Regions from separate parts of the Achromobacter sp. ISS7 genome, predicted to be linked through region 2. Evidence: riboswitches for the same ligand, from Rfam matches in the RefSeq annotation. Region 2 holds a riboswitch; the other holds the start of a gene.
The links. A riboswitch is a leader RNA that binds a small molecule or an ion and turns the genes downstream of it on or off. The one in region 2 is predicted to bind glycine.
Positions count from the first base shown of each region.

Region 1: linked by a shared signal. The riboswitch ahead of AC1HFW_RS13655 (D-amino acid dehydrogenase) and the one ahead of gcvT (glycine cleavage system aminomethyltransferase GcvT) in region 2 are both predicted to bind glycine.

Region 1 covers NZ_JAWRZD010000001.1:3,036,166-3,043,105, forward strand. The annotation lists gene AC1HFW_RS13645 (3-hydroxybutyryl-CoA dehydrogenase) at 1-593, shown strand, start outside; gene blaELC (ELC family class C beta-lactamase) at 630-1,895, opposite strand; glycine riboswitch at 2,034-2,125, shown strand; glycine riboswitch at 2,127-2,213, shown strand; gene AC1HFW_RS13655 (D-amino acid dehydrogenase) at 2,258-3,487, shown strand; gene AC1HFW_RS13660 (LysR substrate-binding domain-containing protein) at 3,462-4,400, opposite strand; gene AC1HFW_RS13665 (sulfite exporter TauE/SafE family protein) at 4,486-5,229, opposite strand; gene AC1HFW_RS13670 (PhzF family phenazine biosynthesis protein) at 5,384-6,172, opposite strand; gene pdxR (MocR-like pyridoxine biosynthesis transcription factor PdxR) at 6,315-6,940, opposite strand, start outside.
Region 2 covers NZ_JAWRZD010000001.1:5,434,792-5,441,731, forward strand. The annotation lists gene AC1HFW_RS24705 (arginine/lysine/ornithine decarboxylase) at 1-236, shown strand, start outside; gene AC1HFW_RS24710 (BaiN/RdsA family NAD(P)/FAD-dependent oxidoreductase) at 254-1,456, shown strand; gene AC1HFW_RS24715 (superoxide dismutase) at 1,689-2,303, shown strand; gene AC1HFW_RS24720 (ZIP family metal transporter) at 2,331-3,224, shown strand; glycine riboswitch at 3,331-3,423, shown strand; glycine riboswitch at 3,457-3,579, shown strand; gene gcvT (glycine cleavage system aminomethyltransferase GcvT) at 3,663-4,763, shown strand; gene gcvH (glycine cleavage system protein GcvH) at 4,861-5,238, shown strand; gene gcvP (aminomethyl-transferring glycine dehydrogenase) at 5,330-6,940, shown strand, end outside.

The DNA of each region.
Region 1 (6,940 bases), 2.4 Mb from region 2:
AGCCCGGCCGCTTCCTCAACGCGCACTGGCTCAACCCCGCCTACCTGATTCCGCTGGTGGAAGTGAGCCGCGGCCCGCAGACCGCCGACGCGGCCTTGCAGGAGCTGCTGGCGGTGCTGCGTCTGGCCGCCAAGACGCCGGTGCAATGCGCCCCGGCGGCCGGCTACATCGTGCCGCGCATCCAGGCGCTGGCCATGAACGAGGCCGCCCGCATGGTCGAGGAAGGCGTGGCCAGCGCCGAGGACATCGACACCGCCGTGCGACTGGGCTTCGGCCTGCGCTTCTCGGTGCTGGGACTGCTGGAGTTCATCGACTGGGGCGGCGGCGACATCCTCTACTACGCCTCGCGCTACCTGTCCGGCGCGCTCGACCCGCGCTTCGCGGCCCCGGCCATCATCGAACGCAACATGGAACAGGGGCGTAACGGCCTGCGCGAAGGCCAGGGCTTCTACGACTATGCCGGCATGGACGTGGAGGCGTACAAGCTGCGGCGGCTGGGCGAGCTGTGCGCGCGGCTGGAGATCATGGGGTTGCTGCCGAAGTTCGATGGCGCCAGGACGGCTGGCGAGACAGCCGCAACCGGCAGGTCATGAACGCCGGCGGCGGGCGCCCGCCGGCCGGCGCGGCCTTTACGGCGCCAGCGCCTTGAGCACCCTCAACGCCAACCGCACCCGCGCCTCGTTGGGATAGTTGCGGTTGGCCAGGATCACGATGCCGAGCTTGCGCGACGGCACGAACGCCACGTAGGCGCCGAAGCCATTGGTGGCGCCGGTCTTGTTGATCCACACCGCCTGCTGCGGCGCCAGCGGCGGTTGCAGCGCCTGGACCGGCAGGGTCTCGAACGCGACCTTGGCGGAATTGCCGTGCACCAGATCGTCCACCGAGACCGGATAGCGGTACTGCTCCCAGATCAGGTCCTGCGTCATCGCGCCCAGCTGGTAATAGCCGGTGTGGGTCTCGGCGATGGCGCGCTGCAGCGTGGCGTCGACCGGCGCGGTGCCCAGGTTGATCTCGACGAAGCGCAGCATGTCGCGGGCGCTGGACTTCACGCCGTAGGCCTCGTCGGCCAGCACGCCCGGATTCACGCGCACCGGCGCGTCCTGCTTGTCGTAGCCCTGGGCGTAGTCGGGCATCTTGCGCGGCGGCACTTCCAGGTAGGTGTCGCGCAGCCCCAGCTTGGGAAACAGCTGCTGCTCCATCGCCACCACGTAGGGCTCGCCCAGCGCGCGCGCCGCCACCACGCCCAGCATGCCGATGCTGGGGTTGGCGTAGGTGCGCCGCGTGCCGGGCGCGTATTGCGGCGTCCACGCCTTCAGGTAGTCCATCAGCTGCGCCATGGTCTGCACCGCGTCCGGCACCTGCAGCGGGAAACCGCCGGCGGTGTGCGTGGCCAGGTTCACCAGCGTCATCTTGGCGAATTCGCTGCCCTGCAATTCGGGCACCCATTTGGCCGGACTGTCGGCCAGCGACAGGCGGCCCGTGGCCTGCGCGTAGGCGGCCAGCGTGACGGTGAAGGTCTTGCTGATCGATCCCAGCTCGAACAGCGTGTCGCTGGAGACCGCGCGCCGCGGCTCGCGCGAGGCATCGCCGTAGTTGAAGAAGCGCTGCTCGCCGTCGCGGCTGACGCCGATGGCCATGCCGGCGATGCCGTACTGGCGCATGACGTCGGCCACCGCGGCGTCGACGGCGGCCGTGGCGCGATCGGCCTTGGCGGGTGCGGCAGCCGGCGCCGTGGATGACCTGGCGGCGGGCGCCTGTGCGCTGGCGGCTGGGGAGGCGGCCTGCGTCGCGGCCGGGCTAGCCGAGGCGGCGCCGGCCAACACCAGGCTCAGGGCCAGGGCCGATGTCAGGGTCTTGGGCCGCGGGAAAACACGGGGCATTGCCGGAGCGCGCATGCGAGATCGTCCTATCGTTTTCTTGGCCGGCGCGTGCCGGCGGGTCGGCGCCCAGTGTAGAGCCAATCCCGCGCCACCCTGGTATTAACCCTGAGTGCCGCGCCCGACGAATTTTGGCTATTCTCGGTTTCGTCGATTCAAAACCCCGCAGAAGAGTCCCGTCCCCCGTGGCGGGCGCCGACGGAGCAACCGCCCCGGAAACTCTCAGGCAACAGGACTGCGCGGTCTAGACAATCTGGAGAGAGGCGCCTGGCGCCCACCGAAGGGGAACCCGCGCCGCCGCGCCCGGGTGAAGCTCTCAGGTACAGAGACAGATGGGGTGCCACGATCATTGGGTCGTGGCCACGCCATCTGGAGCCATCATGCCCCGCATCGCCATCATTGGCGCCGGTATCACCGGCGTCACGTCCGCCTACGCCTTGAGCAAACTGGGCTACGACGTCACCGTCTACGACCGCCAACGCTATCCCGCCATGGAGACGTCCTACGCCAACGGCGGCCAGCTGTCCGCCAGCAACGCCGAAGTCTGGAACAGCGCCGCCACCGTCATGAAGGGCCTGCGCTGGCTCGGCCGCCACAACGCGCCGCTGCTGCTCAACCCGCGCCCGAGCTGGCACAAGTATTCGTGGCTGGCCCAGTTCATGGGGCAGATCCGCAACTACCGCCAGAACACCATCGCCACCACCCGCATGGCGATCGAGGCGCGCGAGCACCTGTACGCCATGGCGGTCGAGGAAGGCATCGACTTCGACCTGCAACGTCGCGGCATCCTGCACATCTACCACGACGCCGCCAGCTTCGAGACCGCGCGCCGCGCCAACGCGCTGCTGCGCGAGGGCGGGCTGGAACGGCACGCCGTCACGCCGGAGGAAATCCGCGGCATCGAACCGACGCTGAGCACGCCCTGCCACGGCGGCTTCTACACGCCGTCCGACGCCACCGGCGACATCCACAAGTTCACCAGCGGCCTGGCGCAGGCGTGCCTGCGGCGCGGCGTGCGTTTCGAACAGGATGCCGACATCCGCGCCATCAGCCGCGACGGCCTGCCCTACGTGCTGGACGTGGCGCGCGAGGACGGCGCGCGGCGCGAACAGCACGAGGCCGACGCCATCGTCGTCTGCGCCGGCGCCGCCAGCCGCCAGTTCGCGCGGCAGCTGGGCGACCGCCTGAACATCTACCCGGTCAAGGGCTATTCGATCAGCGTGCACCTGGACGACGCCGCGAGCCAGGCGGCCGCGCCCACCGTGAGCCTGCTGGACGAAGCCGCCAAGATCGTCACCAGCCGCCTGGGCGAGCGCTTCCGCGTGGCCGGCACCGCCGAGTTCAATGGCTTCAACCTGGACATCCGCGCCGAACGCATCCAGCCCCTGGTCGACTGGACCCGCCGCCACTTTCCCGGCGTGCGCACCGCGCGCGTGGTGCCGTGGTGCGGACTGCGGCCGATGATGCCCGACATGATGCCGCGCGTCGGTCCGGGCAAGCGCCCCGGCGTGTTCTACAACACCGGCCACGGGCACCTGGGCTGGACGCTGTCCGCGGCGACCGCGCAGATGCTGGCGGCGAGCGTCAGGGAAGCGGTGGCGCTGCCGTAGCGCAGGATTCCCGCGCCAGCCACTCCCGCAACGCCATCACCCGCGCGTCGTCCGCGCTGCCCTGCGGATAGACCAGGTAATAGGCGAAGTCCGGCGCCATGCCGACGTCGATATCGAACAGCCTGACCAGCCGCCCGCTGGCGAGATCGGCGGCCACCATGGCCGGTTCCAGCAGGCCCACGGCGCTGCCGTCCAGCGCCGCCTGCGCCACGTGGCTGGAATCTGGAAACGCCAGGCTGCGGCTGGCGTCGACATCGCCGACGCCGGCCGCCGCCAGCCACATTTTCCAGTCTGGCCAGACCATGCCATCGGCCACGCAATCGACGTGACTCAGCGGGTAGCGCGCCAGGTCGCGCGGCGACGCGATGGCCGGTCCGCTGGCGAGCAAGGCGGGGCTGGCGATCGGCGCCAGCGTGGTGGCGAACAGGCGGTCGGCCCGCGCGCCGGGGTAACGGCCGGCGCCGAAGCGGATCGCGGCATCGATATCGTCGATCTCGAAATCGCGCACCTGGTCGCTGATGTCGAAGGTCAGTTCCAGGCCCGGATGGGCCGCGCGAAAACGCGCCAGGCGCGGCAGCAACCAGTGGGTGGCGAAGCGCGCTTCCAGCGACAGGCGCAGGTGGCCGGCACCGCGCGCCATGCGCTGGGCGCGGCCGACGGCGCGCCGCAGGCCGTCGAGCGCATCGGCGGTCGCTTCCAGCAGCACCGCGCCGGCCGGCGTCAGCTGGATGCTGCGGCTGTTGCGCGTGAACAGCACCAGGCCGAGCTGGTCCTCGATTTCCTTGATCTGGTAGCTGACCGCGGCGGGCGTCAGGCCCACCTCGTCCGCGGCGCGGGTGAAATTCAGCAGCCGGCCCGCGGCCTCGAACGTCCGCAGGGCGCGCGTGCCGGGCAGCATGCGGGAAGGATTCATGATCTTCAAGCCGAATTTGATGATCCGGCGACCATAGCCCGGCGTGCCTGGGGCGGTCAATGCAAGGCGCTTGATGCCGGCGCGGCTAGCGCGCCAGCAGCTGCGGCACCGACGACGCCAGCAGCGTCAGGCCCGAGCAGGTCAGCAGCCCGAGCACCATGCGCCGGAACGTCACTTCGGAAATGCCGATATACAGGCGCGTGCCGAGCAGCGTGGGGATCAGCATGGCCGGCGCCACCACTGCGAACATGGGCGCCATGTCGCGCGTGACGATGCCGGTGGCCAGGTAGATCGCCATGGTCACCGACAGCATCGACAGATTGAAGTTCTGGATCACGGCGCGCTGCGTGTCCTTGTTGAAGCCGCGCAGCGTGCACCACAGCGTCGGCACGCTGCCGGCGAAGCCGCCGATGCCGCCCAGCACGCCGCCCACCAGGCCCACCGCGCCGTCGCCCCAGCGGTTGCCGCCGATGCGCGGCAGGCGCTGCGCCATCAGCATCACCGGGCACCACAGCGCCAGCAGCGCGCCCAGCACCGCCTTGAACCAGTCCATGTCCAGGTGCGGCAGGACCAGCACGCCCAGCGGAATGCCGGCCAGCCCGCCCAGCAGGAAGGGCCACAGCAGCGGCCAGTTGAAGCCGCGGCGCACCGAGAACACCGCCAGCAGTTGTCCGGTCAGCGCGCCGAACACCGCCAGCGCCGCCGCCAGCCGCGGGTCCAGCACCCAGGCCCAGAACGACATGGCCACCATGCCGAAGGCAAAGCCCGACAGCCCCTGCACGAAGCCCGCCGCGGCCGCGCCGATCGCCACTATCCACACCGCATCCATGCCCTGCGTCTCCTCGTTGTCGTGACCGGCGGCGCGGGGCGCGCCGGTCCTTGATCTTGTGACGGCAGATTCTAGGCGCGCCCCGGCGCGGGGCGTATTTGAAGTGCTGATGAGGCGATAGGTTTTCGGTAATGGCGGCCGGCGCCGCGCCGCATCAGAGGAAAATCGTGCCGCGCAAGTACAAGGCGGCCTGGCCGCTGATGATGACGCGGCCGTTGTCGCGCACCTCGCAGCGCAGCTGGCCCTTGCGCGCCCCGCCCTGCTCGGCGCTCAGGACCGTCTTGCCCAGCCGCTGCGCCCAGTACGGCGCCAGCGAGGTGTGCGCGGAACCGGTCACCGGGTCTTCGTTCACGCCGACCCGCGGGCCGAACCAGCGCGACACGAAATCGTGGCGCGCGGACGGCGCGGTCACCGCCACGCCGCGCACGTCGAAGGCCGCCAGCGCGGCGAAGTCCGGCTTGAGGCCGTCGATCAGCGCTTCGTCGTCGATCACGACGAGGTAGTCGTCGGTGCGGTACAGCGCCCGCGCCTCGGCCAGCCCCAAGGCCTGCAACAGGCCGGGCGGCACGGCCTCGGCCACCGGCTGCCTGGCCGGGAAATCCATCGCCAGGCCATCGCCGGCGCGGCGCACCTGCAGCTCGCCGCTGCGGGTGGCGAAACGCAGCACCTCGTGCTTGGCGCCGAGTTGCTCGAACAGCACCCAGGCCGTCGCCAGCGTGGCGTGGCCGCACAGATCGACCTCGACCGCGGGCGTGAACCAGCGCAGGTCGTACTGGTCGCCGCGGCGCACGACGTAGGCGGTTTCCGACAGGTTGTTCTCTTCGGCGATGCGTTGCAGCGTGGCGTCCGGCAGCCAGGCGTCCAGCGGCACCACCGCGGCGGGATTGCCGCCGAAGGGCGCGGCGGAGAAGGCGTCTACCTGGTAGAGATCGAGTTGCGGCATGGAGGATCCTGGAATGCGGTGAATCGAGTGCGGTGAAAGTCGGCGGCGTGCGCGGACACGCCGTGCGGCATTTTGCTACGAAAACCGCCCGCGCCTGGCGAGCGGGCGCCCGTCTGTGCCAAGGCCTGTCCCACGCCCCCTGCTAGCGGCGCGTGACCTCGCGCAGCAGCGCCTCCAGCCGGTCCAGGTCGGCGTCCTGCCGCGCGCTGTAGCCGATGACCACGCCGTCCGGCCAGGACACCCGCCGGCAGAAGTCGGCGACCGGCTGGATGCCCACGCCCCAGTCACGGGCACGGGCCAGCAGGGCCGCGACGTCGAAGCCGGACGGCGGCCACCACACCAAATGAAAGCCGGTCTGCTCGCCGCTGACGCGCAGCGGCGCCGGCCCCACCGCCTCGCGCAGCATGGCCATGACGCGGTCGCGGCGGGCGGCGTACACCGAGCGCGCCTTGCGCACGTGGCGCGCGAAACCGCCGTCCTCCAGGAATGCCGCCAGCGTCATCTGCTCGATCACGCTGCAGGAACGTCCGGTGACGTAGAGCGCGCGGGAGAACGCCGGCGCCAGCGACCGCGGCACCACCGCATAACCGATGCGCAGGGCATTGAAGAGGGTCTTGTTGAAGCTGCCGAAGTGGATCACGCGGTCGCCGCCGTCCAGGCTCTTGAGCGCCGCCAGGGGCGCGCCGTCGTAGCTGAACTCGCTGTCGTAGTCGTCGTCGAGGATCCAGCAGCCGGCCTGCGCGGCCCAGTCCAGCAGTTCCAGGCGGC
Region 2 (6,940 bases):
ACATCGACCAGCTGGAAGGCCGCGTCACCGGCGTGCTGCTGACGCCGTACCCTCCGGGCATCCCGCTGCTGATCCCGGGCGAGCGCTTCAACCGCACCATCGTCCAGTACCTGCAGTTCGCGCGTGAGTTCAACGAGCGCTTCCCGGGCTTCGAGACCTACATCCACGGCCTGGCCGACGAAGTGGGTCCGGACGGCGAGAAGCGTTACTACGTTGACTGCCTGATCGAAGACTGATCGGGTCCGGAGTCTTGATGTTCGATGTCGCCGTTCTCGGCGCCGGCGCCGCTGGCATGATGTGTGCCGCGGTCGCCGGCCAGCGCGGCCTGCGCGTGGTGCTGGTCGATCACGCCGAGCGGCTGGCCGAGAAGATCCGCATCTCGGGCGGCGGCCGCTGCAACTTCACCAACCTCGGCGCCGGTCCCGCCAACTTCCTGTCCGACAATCCGCATTTCTGCCGGTCGGCGTTGGCGGGCTACACGCCGCAGGACTTCCTGGCGCTGCTCAAGCGCCACCGCATCGCCTGGCACGAGAAGCACCGCGGCCAGCTGTTCTGCGACGATTCCAGCGAATCCATCATCGAGATGCTGCGCGCCGAATGCGACGCCGGCGGGGTGCAATGGCGCATGGGCTGCCAGGTGGCCGAGGTAGCCCATGGCGAGGCCGGCTTCGAGCTGCGCACCAGCCAGGGCGCGATCCGCGCGGCCAAGCTGGTGGTGGCCACGGGCGGCATGGCGATCCCGCAGCTGGGCGCGACCGACTTCGGCCTGAAGCTGGCGCGCCAGTTTGGCCTGAAGGTGGTCGAGCCGCGGCCGGCGCTGGTGCCGCTGACCTTCGACGCCGCGCACTGGCAGCCGTTGTCGGAACTGTCCGGCGTGGCGCTGGAGGTCAACCTGGCCACGGGGCAGGGCAAGGCGCGCGGCGAGTTCCTCGAGGACCTGCTGTTCACCCATCGCGGCCTGTCGGGCCCGGCCATCCTGCAGATCTCCAGCTTCTGGAAACCGGGCGAGCCGATCGTCATCGACCTGGCGCCGGGGCGCGACCTGGCCGCCGAACTGCTGGCCGCCAAGTCCGGCAACCGGCAGCAATTGCACACGGTGCTGGCCGGCCTGTGGCCCAAGCGCCTGGCCGACCGCTGGCTGCAGCTGGCGGAGCAGGGCGGCAAGCCGGGCCTGGCGGCGCTGCGCCTGGCCGACGCGCCCGACAAGACCCTGCGCGCCCTGGCGCAGGACATCCACCAGTGGACGCTGGTGCCCAGCGGCACCGCCGGCTACAAGAAGGCCGAGGTCATGCGCGGCGGCGTCGACACCCGCGGCCTGGACCAGAAGTCGATGCAGGCCAAGACCACCCCCGGCCTGTACTTCATCGGCGAGGCCGTGGACGTCACCGGCTGGCTCGGCGGCTACAACTTCCAGTGGGCCTGGGCCTCGGGCGTCGCCTGCGGCAACGCGCTCTAGGCGCTCCAGCCGCATTCTCCGGGCGCGCCGCCCGCTTCGTCCCACGCGTTTCCCGCCCATCGGCGCGGGCACGCTTCGTGCTGCCCGCCAAGGGCCTGCGCGGCTCATAGCCTGGCTGCATGACAGGCATTGCAACGTTATCGTTGTGATATCAAATAAAAATACCTATCATTTGTATTTCTAAAAATCAGACGCTTGTCATCACCGGCAGCGTCGCCCGACGGAGACCGCCTTGGCCTACACCTTGCCGCCCCTGCCTTACGCCTACGACGCGCTCGAGCCGAACATCGACGCCCTGACGATGGAGATCCACCACAGCAAGCACCACCAGACCTACGTCAACAACCTGAACGCCGCGCTGGACGGCGCCGGCATCGCCACCGACGAGCCGGTCGACGCCCTGGTGGCGCGCATCGACCAACTGCCCGAGGCCATCCGCGGCGCGGTGCGCAACAACGGCGGCGGCCACGCCAACCACAGCCTGTTCTGGTCGGTGATGTCGCCGCAGGGCGGCGGCGAGCCCGACGGCGCCCTGGCCCGCGCCATCGACGCCGAACTGGGCGGCCACGCGGCCTTCCGCGAAGCCTTCACCAAGGCGGCGCTGACGCGCTTCGGCAGCGGCTGGGCCTGGCTCAGCGTCACGCCGGCCGGCAAGCTGCTGGTGGAAAGCAGCGCCAACCAAGACAGCCCGCTGATGCAGGGCAACACGCCGATCCTGGGGCTGGACGTGTGGGAGCACGCCTACTATCTGAAGTACCAGAACCGCCGGCCGGAATACATCGGCGCCTTCTACAATGTGATCGATTGGCCCGAGGTGGCGCGCCGCTACGCCGCCGCCGTGGGCTGAGCCGGCATTGCGCGGGGGCAGCGGTCCATGAACACTTTCAGCCGTCATCGCATCCGGCCCGCGGCCATCAGCGTCAGTGTCTGGACGCTGGCGGTGCTGGTCGCCTGCCTGGGCCTGCACCAGATGTGGGTCTATTTCAACGAGCACGCGCCGCACGTGGCCGACGCGCTGCTGGGCGGCATGGTGGCGGCCGGCGCCACCGCCGCCGGCACGCTGCCGGTGCTGTTCGCGCGCACCATCCCGCAGAAGATGCAGGACAGCATGTTCGGCTTCGGCGCCGGCGTGATGCTGGCGGCCAGCGCCTTTTCGCTGGTGGCGCCGGGCATCGCGGCGGCCGAGGCCCAGGGCGCCGGCCCGTGGGGCGCGGGCCTGACGGTGGGCGCCGCCATCCTGCTGGGCGCGGCGGTACTGCTGCTGATGGACCGGCTGCTGCCGCACGAGCACTTCATCAAGGGCCGCGAGGGCATCGAGGCGCACCGCCTGCGCCGCACCTGGCTGTTCGTCTTCGCGATCACGCTGCACAACCTGCCCGAGGGCCTGGCCATCGGCGTGGGCTACGCCGGCAACGATCCGGTGCGCGGCACGGCGTTGGCCACCGGCATCGCCATCCAGGACATTCCCGAGGGGCTGGTGGTGGCCGTGGCCTTGATCGCCGCCGGCTACAAGCGCGCGTTCGCGGTGGCGCTGGGCATGCTGTCGGGCCTGGTCGAGCCGGTCGGCGCGGTGCTGGGCGCGGCGGTGGTGGGCTGGTCGGCGGCGCTGCTGCCGTGGGGGCTGGGTTTCGCCGCCGGGGCGATGCTGTTCGTGATCAGCCACGAGATCATCCCGGAATCGCACCGCAAGGGGCACGAGGTCTACGCCACCTGCGGGCTGATGCTGGGCTTCGTGCTGATGATGCTGCTGGACACCGCGCTGGGCTGAGCGGCCGTCGCGCGGGGGGCGGGCCCGCGGCCTCGGATCGAGGCCGCGTATCAAGGCCGTGGATCAACAACGGAACGGCGTTTCGCGGTATGCTTTCGGCGCTGTCACGCATGTTGCGGGAGAGAGCGGCCGTCCGCGGCCGCCGCCGAAGGCGCAATTCGCCCAGAATCGCTCAGGTATCCCATACCGCGCATGTTTGCCCTGTCCCGGTTTTTACCGCGCGGACGCGGCAAAGCAGCACTCTGGAGAGACCTGGCGCCGCTGCCCAAACAGGGACATAGCGCGCAGCCCAGGCGCCGAAGGTGCAAACCCGCCACGCGGGGCAACTCTCAGGCAAAAGGACAGAGGGGCGGAAAATTCAGCCGTTGCGCGGGCGTTTCCTGTCCGCCGGCGGCATTCCGTAACCCTGGCACCGCTGCCGCTCCGGAGTACCCGCGCATGTCCGCAACCCTCAAACGCACCCCGCTGGCCGACGAACACATCGCCTCCGGCGCCCGCATGGTCGATTTCGGCGGCTGGGACATGCCCCTGGCCTACGGCTCGCAACTGGAAGAACACCACGCGGTGCGCCAGGACGCCGGCATGTTCGACGTTTCGCACATGCTCAACGCCGACGTCACCGGCCCCGATGCCTTTGCCTTCCTGCAGCGCCTGGTGGCCAATGACGTGGCCAAGCTGACCGTGCCCGGCAAGGCGCTCTACACCTGCATGCTGAACCCGCAGGGCGGCGTCATCGACGACCTGATCGTCTACTTCTTCGCCGCCGATGAATGGCGCGTGGTGGTCAATGCCGGCACGGCCGACAAGGACATGGCCTGGATGCAGCGCGTCAAGCAGGCCGGCAAGTTCGACGTCGCCATCACGCCGCGCCGTGACCTGGCCATGATCGCCGTGCAGGGCCCCAATGCCCGCGCCAAGGTCTGGGCCGCGCGTCCGGCCTGGCAGGCCGCCAGCGAGCCGCTGACCCCGTTCGTGGCCGCCCGCGTCGGCGACGACACCCTGGTGGCGCGCACCGGCTACACCGGCGAAGACGGTTTCGAGATCGTGCTGCCTGCCACCGAGGCGGTGCAACTGTGGCGCGACCTGGCGGCCCAGGGCGTGCGCCCGGCGGGCCTGGGCGCGCGCGACACGCTGCGCCTGGAAGCCGGCATGAACCTGTACGGCCAGGACATGGACGAACTGACCCAGCCCGGCGAAGCCGCGCTGACCTGGACGGTGTCCCTGAAAAACCCCGAGCGCCGCTTCATCGGCCGCGACGCGCTGGAGCAGTTCGCCACGCCCGCCACCTTCATCGGCCTGAAACTGCAGGAGCGCGGCGTGATGCGCGCCCACATGGCGGTGCGCACCCCGCACGGCGTGGGCGAGCTGACCAGCGGCACCATGTCGCCGACGCTGGGCGTCTCGATCGGTTTCGCGCGCCTGCCGCAAGGCGTGGCCGCGGGCGACACGGTCGAGGTCGACATCCGCGGCAAGTGGGTGCCCGCCCTGGTCTGCAAACTGCCGTTTGTCCGTAACGGCAAAGCCGTCGAACACTCGTAAACTCGAAGCTTCGCGCCGCTGGCCGGCCCCTCGGGGCAGGGCCGTCGGCGCGAGGCGCGCAACACCATTTCCTTATCCGAATCCCCCAGGAGTTCCCATGAGTCTGCCCACCGATCGCAAGTACACCGAGTCCCATGAATGGGTCAAAGCCGAAGGCGACGTGTTCGTCGTCGGCATCACCGATACCGCCCAGGACCAGCTGGGTGACCTGGTCTTCGTCGGCGACGTCAAGGTCGGCGCCAAGCTGAACGCGGGCGAGACCGCCGGCGTGGTCGAGTCGGTCAAGGCCGCCTCCGACATCTACGCGCCCGTGGCCGGCGAGATCGTTGCCTTCAACGACGAGCTGGAAAGCAACCCCAACCTGATCAACGAATCGGCCTTCACCGCCTGGATCTTCAAGATCAAGCCGGTCAACGCCGCCGATGCCGACAAGCTGCTGGACGCGGCCGGCTACGAAGCCGTCGCCAACGGCTAAGCCCGTCAGGGCGGGCGCGGCGCTGGCGCCGCCGCCCGTCCATGCATCACCGTCCGTCCCTCCGACGACACCGCCATCTCGAGATCCCCCCATGTCGCGCGCCCTAGACACCCACACCGACTTCATTCCCCGCCACATCGGCCCCTCCGACGCCGACCAGGCCGCCATGCTCGCCGCGATCGGCAGCCCCAGCCTGGACGCCCTGATCGAAGAAGTCGTGCCGCCCAAGATCCGCAGCCAGGCGCCGCTGGCGCTGCCGCCGTCGCGCAGCGAAGCCGACGTGCTGGCCGAACTGAAGCAGATCGCCGGCCGCAACAAGGTCTTCCGCAACTACATCGGCCAGGGGTACTACGGCACGCAGACGCCCAACGTGGTGTTGCGCAACATTCTCGAGAATCCCGCCTGGTACACGGCCTACACGCCGTACCAGCCCGAGATCTCGCAGGGCCGCCTGGAGGCCCTGCTGAACTACCAGACCATGGTCGCCGACCTGACCGGGCTGGACATCTCCAACGCCTCGCTGCTCGATGAAAGCACCGCCGCCGCCGAAGCCATGACGCTGGCGCGCCGTGGCGCCAAGTCGCAGAGCCCGGTGTTCTTCATCTCGCGCCACGTGCATCCGCAGACCATCGAAGTCGTGCGCACGCGCGCCGAGGGCCTGGACATCGAGATCGCCATCGGCGACGAGGCCGAAGGCCTGCCGGAGTGCTTCGGCGTGCTGCTGCAGTACCCGCACAGCACCGGCTCGGTGGCCGACTACCGCAAGCTGGCCGAGGCCGCCCACGCGCAAGGCGCGGTGGTGGCCGTCGCCACCGACCTGCTGGCGCTGGCGCTGCTGGCCGCGCCGGGCGAGTGGGGCGCGGACATCGCCATCGGTTCGGCCCAGCGCTTCGGCGTGCCGTTCGGTTTCGGCGGCCCGCACGCGGGCTTCATGGCCTGCAAGGACGCTTTCAAGCGCAACATGGCCGGCCGCCTGGTCGGCGTGTCCAAGGACGCCCAGGGCAACCCGGCGATGCGCCTGGCCCTGCAGACGCGCGAACAGCACATCCGCCGCGAGAAGGCCACCTCGAACATCTGCACCGCGCAGGTGCTGCTTGCCGTGATGGCCGGCATGTACGCCGTCTGGCACGGCCCGGCCGGCATCCGCCGCATCGCCGAGCGCGTGCAGCGCTACACCGCCATCCTGCGCGCCGAACTCGGCAAGCTGGGCCTCAAGGTCGCCAACGACACCTTCTTCGACACGCTGCTGCTGGAAACCGGCCCCGCCACCCCGGCCATCATCACGGCCGCCGAGTGCGAGCACGTCAACCTGCGCCGCGTCGACGGCGCCCGCCTGGCCGTGTCGCTGGACGAGACCGTCACCGCCGCCGACCTGCAGGCCCTGGTGAACGTGTTCGCCGCCGGCCTGGAGCACGATGACGTCGAACTGGACATCGACGCGCTGGACGCCGCCGCCGCCGGCGGCATTCCCGCCGCCGTGGCGCGCGAAAGCGCCATCCTCAAGCACCCGGTGTTCTCCAGCGTGCAGTCGGAAACCGACATGCTGCGCTACCTGCGCAAGCTGGCCGACAAGGACCTGGCGCTGGACCGCACCATGATCCCGCTGGGTTCGTGCACCATGAAGCTGAACGCCACGGCCGAGATGATCCCCATCACCTGGCCCGAGTTCGCGCTGGTGCACCCGTTCGCGCCCGCCGCGCAG